2 regions of the Pseudoalteromonas sp. SG43-8 genome follow, and region 1 is predicted to be linked to the other one. Evidence: riboswitches for the same ligand, from Rfam matches in the RefSeq annotation. Region 1 holds a riboswitch; the other holds the start of a gene.
What was found. A riboswitch is a leader RNA that binds a small molecule or an ion and turns the genes downstream of it on or off. The one in region 1 is predicted to bind lysine.

Region 1 (2,408 bases):
CTTGCCATTGGCCGCTTTCGTTTTGTGATGCTGCGCGTACTGCGCCCGATTCTAAATTATTTAATAGTTCTAACCAGCTCATTATAAAAACCTGTATTTAATGCCAAGATAAAATGGTGTTGTTTGCAGTTGTGATGCAATCGGTTTGAGTTAACTCAAGATGTGTTAAAGGTGGACGAAGTTGCGGGCTGCTTAAGCGGCCTTGCAAATGCATCAGTACCTTTACGGGAATAGGGTTTGCGACAGCAAATAGGCTATTAATAGCGCTTGACCACTGGGCAAATAAATTAGGGTGTTGACCACTTAAACTGCGCTTAACAAACTCGTGAGTTTGTTCAGGCCATGCGTTTGCAGCTACCGACACCAAACCTTTTGCGCCAGCTTGAGCAAAATAAGGCATTAGCGCATCGTCGCCACTAAAAATAGCTAAATTAGGCGCGGCTTGGCGGTAAGCTTCAAACTGAGCAATGCTGCCGCTCGCTTCTTTTAACGCCCATAAATTTTTATTGTTTTGTAAGTTTTGAATTGTTGCCACTGGGATGCTAACAGCGCTTCGACCCGGTACGTTATAAAGCATACATGGGTGAGCGCTTGCATTTAGCAGGCTTTCAAACCAATGAGTTTGACCTATAGCGCCAGGCTTTGCATAAAGCGGTGAGCCAAGTAAAAAGCTATGAATTGGGAGTGTATTACAGTAGTTAACCCACTCAATTTGTTGCTTTAAGTTACTACCGCCCACAGCTACCATGAGTGGTACTGTTGGTTTTAGCTGGCATACGTGCTCAACAATGGCTTGTTGTTCTTTTAGCGTTAGTGCTAAACCTTCGCCCGTACTGCCAAGTAGCAAAATACCGTTATGTGCCGCTTCTTGATCGCTAACCAACTTAGTTAACGTGTTGTAGTCGACATCGCCGTGTTGATCAAATGGCGTAACGAGCGCGGTCCACAGTGAGTAGTCGTTTAAATTGAAGTTGTTGATCATCTCTCACGAACTTATAATTTGTACCAATTTTATTAAAAACGTGATCATTTTAGCGATAACTAATTTAATGTAATTGGTATTATTCGAAGAGTTAAAAAGCTTTATGGAAGGAGCCGCATTAACGTCGTTCGAACTAATAATTCGAAGAGCGAATGGGCTTAAAATAATAGGGCGCACGGCCTTAATATTTAAGACCAGAAGCTCTCCACCAAACTAACAAGCTGCTTTTTATAAACAGCTATTGGTGACAGTCGCTAGGGTTCAACCTAGTCGCCCGAAATAAACACCTCGCAAAAGTGGTTACTTCTCGGCGTTAATTCCCCTCACGTATGCTTACTGGAGTTTGCGCTCCTAACATACGTTACCTGAATAACGCACCTCTTCTAGCCCTTTGCACCTGTTTGTAGAGTAAAACTTACAAACCTGTGCAATTTAAATAGGGTAATTACGGCGATTAAAGCATTTTAGCCGTCTAGGTGTCAAGCGACTAAATACAGATTAATTCATCGAAAAGAGGGGTGGTTACGTATTAGGTGCTTTTCTCGTACACTAGCAATATAAGTAGTGAGGTATTTAATTAGTATGGAAAAATTTAGCGATATTTATAAGCGAGCGGTAGAGCGAAAAGGCTCTGAAAAAATGCTTAAGTTATTACTTGCAAAACCGCTATCTAAAAAACAACTAAGCACGTTAAGTGACGACGATTGGCTTGAAGAATTTACTCGAAAAGTATTTCAAAGCGGCTTTTATTGGTCAGTCATAAATAATAAGTGGCCGGGCTTTAGAGAGGTTTTTTGGGATTTTAGCGTTGATAAGTTATTAATGATGCCACCTGATATGCTGGAACAAAAAGCAACGGATGAGCGAATTGTTCGTAACTATAAAAAAGTAAAAACAATTACCGAAAATGCTTACATGATCCACGAAATAGCAGGAGAACATGGCAGTTTTAGCCAGTTTATCGCTAATTGGCCAACAGACGATATTATTGGCTTGTGGGCGTATTTAAAAAAACATGGTTCGCGTTTAGGCGGAAATACAGGGCCTTATGCGCTGCGAGCACTTGGTAAAGATACATTTTTACTATCACGCGATGTAGAGAATTATTTGCGTGCCCATAAAATTATAGACGGCGGCTTACAAACTAAAAAGTCACTAAATGCAGCCCAAGCTTTTTTTAACGAAATGCAAAAGCAAAGCGGCTTAAGTATGCAAGAGTTAAGCTTAATTGTTGCTTATGGCGTAGGTGACAACCGTGTTGGTATAAGTCAGCAATAATAGGAATTACCATGAAATTAGTGCCAAGATACACAGATATTGCGGAAAACTTCGCAATAGAAGATTTCCCTCCAAGTGTCGCCTCTCCTCAGCTATTACTGTGGAACGAGAGTTTAGCAAAACAATTTAGTATTAACGTTGCGGCTGA
Region 2 (2,408 bases), on a different contig from region 1:
AATGACCTTTGTCGCCTATTTAAATTCAAAGGGGTTTATAGAAAATATTGTGCACCGTGTTATGCCAAAAAGTATTAGCGAAAAAAAGCTCATGTTTTTGGTGGGTGGTTTTGCGTTTTTGTTTTCGTCGATTTCAGATAACGTAACAGCGACGCTTATATCGCTTGCGGTTGTTATGTCGTTAAAGCTTGAACCTAAAAAGCTCGTTAAATACGCCACGCTTATTGTGTTTGGAGTGAACTCAGGTGGGGTATCGCTAATAACAGGTGACGTAACCACACTAATGATATTTTTAGATGGCAAAGTAACCATTGCTCATTTATTACTACTTATAGCGCCAGCACTTGCAAGCGTTATGCTGCTTGCTGCGTTACTGTCTATAGGTATGAAAGGGCGTGTTGAGTTTGCTAGTGCAGGTAAAACCCGCATTGAAAAAACCGACATAACCATTGCTGTTATATTTTTATCTACCGTAGTGAGCACACTTACGTTGAGTGTAATTTACAGCGTACCGCCTTTATTAACCTTTTTGTTTGGCTTATCAGTGATGTTTTTAGTGGCGCAATTTTTAATGCGCAAAAAAGACATAAACAAAGACATAATCGATTTTGTTCGCGATATAGAATACGACACATTATTGTTTTTTGTAGGTGTACTTTTACTTGTAGGCGCACTTAAAGAAATTGGTATGTTGAGTAAATTTACCGACCTATACACGGTAATGGCACCAGAATACGCAAACTACTTAATGGGCATATTATCAGCAGGGGTCGATAACGTACCGCTTACCGCTGCATTATTAAAAGCCAATATAGTAATGAGCCAACAACACTGGTTGTCGTTTACGTATGCAACGGGCGTGGGCGGTTCAATGCTTATTATTGGTTCGGCTGCGGGCATTATTGCCATGAGCAAAGTTAAAGCGCTTACCTTTATGAGCTACTTGCGTTTATCGCTGCATTTATTAATTTGTTACACGGTTGGATATGCGGGCTCGTATTACATGGGCAGTTTTATTTAACTCATAAATTATTAAATGCTTGACAGCTAGACGTCTAAACGATAACTTTCAAAACCCCACTACTTAGTGGGGTTTTGTTTTATTAGCCACTGGTTAATAAAGCATTCAGAAGAGGTGCGATACTTAGGTACTTAATGTTAGGCGACGAAAGCCGATGATCATTAAGGAGGGAAGTACTCGCCGAGGAAAATAATGGTACGTCGTCATTGTTTTTCGGTTTATGGGGCTGAATCCTCAAAACTGTCACCAATATAGGTGGAGAGCTTCTGGCAGTGGACTTATCTTCAAGCATTCCTTTGCCAAGTTCTTCTTGTTTTATTGCGGTTTGGATACCGCGAAAGGAGACTAAATGACTACCGTATCAGCGCCACAAACAGTGCCTCAAACAGAGTTAAGCGCAAAATCAGATTACATCGTTGCCAAATTTGGCGGAACAAGTGTTGCAAATTTTGAAGCGATGAGTCGCTGCAGCGAAATTATTGTTGCAGATAAAAGCGTACGTATTGTTGCCGTGAGCGCCAGTGCCGGCGTAACTAATCACTTAGTTGCACTGTGTAAATCAAGCATTACTCCTAGTGAGCGCCAAGAACACATAAATGGCGTGCTTGCTATTCAACAAACTATATTAGATGAATTATCGCTAGATGCTGATTTAGCGGTTGGCTTTAACGAAACCTTAAAAGTATTTCAAACATTGGCTCAAGAGCCACTAACAACCGATCAGCAACACGACGAGCTACTTAGCTTTGGTGAGCGTTTATCGTCGTATTTATTTGCTCAGGTGCTGCGTTTACAAGGTTTAAATGCCGATCGCTTTGATGTGCGCAAGGTGCTTAAAACCGACAGCCAATTTGGCAAAGCAACGCCTAATGTTGCAGCAACAGCGCAAGCTGCTAAAGAGCATTTAATTCCGTTATTAGACGCTCAAGTAATTGTGACTCAGGGATTTATTGGTAGTGACGAATACGGTCAAACCACAACGCTTGGACGTGGTGGTTCAGACTACAGCGCTGCATTATTAGCGGAAGCAATTAACGCTAAAAGCGTGCATATTTGGACCGATGTAGTGGGCATTTTTAGCACCGACCCGCGTTTGTGCGCAAAAGCGACGCCTATTGCACGTTTAAGTTTTGACGAAGCCGCTGAAATGGCAACCTTTGGCGCAAAAGTATTACACCCAGCGACTATTTTACCAGCAAGTCGTAGCCACATTAACGTGTTTGTAGGTTCTAGCCGCGAGCCAGAGCGTGGCGGTACGTGGATTGAGCGTGAAAAATCGCAGCAACCAGGTATACGCGCAGTAACGCAACGTAAAAACCAAATATTGCTTACGCTTAAAAGCCCTGAAATGCTACTAGCAAGCGGCTTTTTAGCACGCGTATTTACA

Region 2: it holds a riboswitch for lysine, as region 1 does, so the genes downstream of both, lysC (lysine-sensitive aspartokinase 3) here and dapA (4-hydroxy-tetrahydrodipicolinate synthase) in region 1, are expected to answer to the same signal.

The regions. Positions count from the first base shown of each region.
Region 1 is NZ_JACJEX010000008.1:89,111-91,518, reverse strand. Features, by position in the region: gene H5122_RS14615 (2,3,4,5-tetrahydropyridine-2,6-dicarboxylate N-succinyltransferase) at 1-82, opposite strand, end outside; gene dapA (4-hydroxy-tetrahydrodipicolinate synthase) at 98-982, opposite strand; lysine riboswitch at 1,173-1,373, opposite strand; gene H5122_RS14605 (DNA-3-methyladenine glycosylase I) at 1,565-2,260, shown strand; gene H5122_RS14600 (YdiU family protein) at 2,272-2,408, shown strand, end outside.
Region 2 is NZ_JACJEX010000001.1:386,197-388,604, forward strand. Features, by position in the region: gene nhaD (sodium:proton antiporter NhaD) at 1-1,021, shown strand, start outside; lysine riboswitch at 1,123-1,295, shown strand; gene lysC (lysine-sensitive aspartokinase 3) at 1,371-2,408, shown strand, end outside.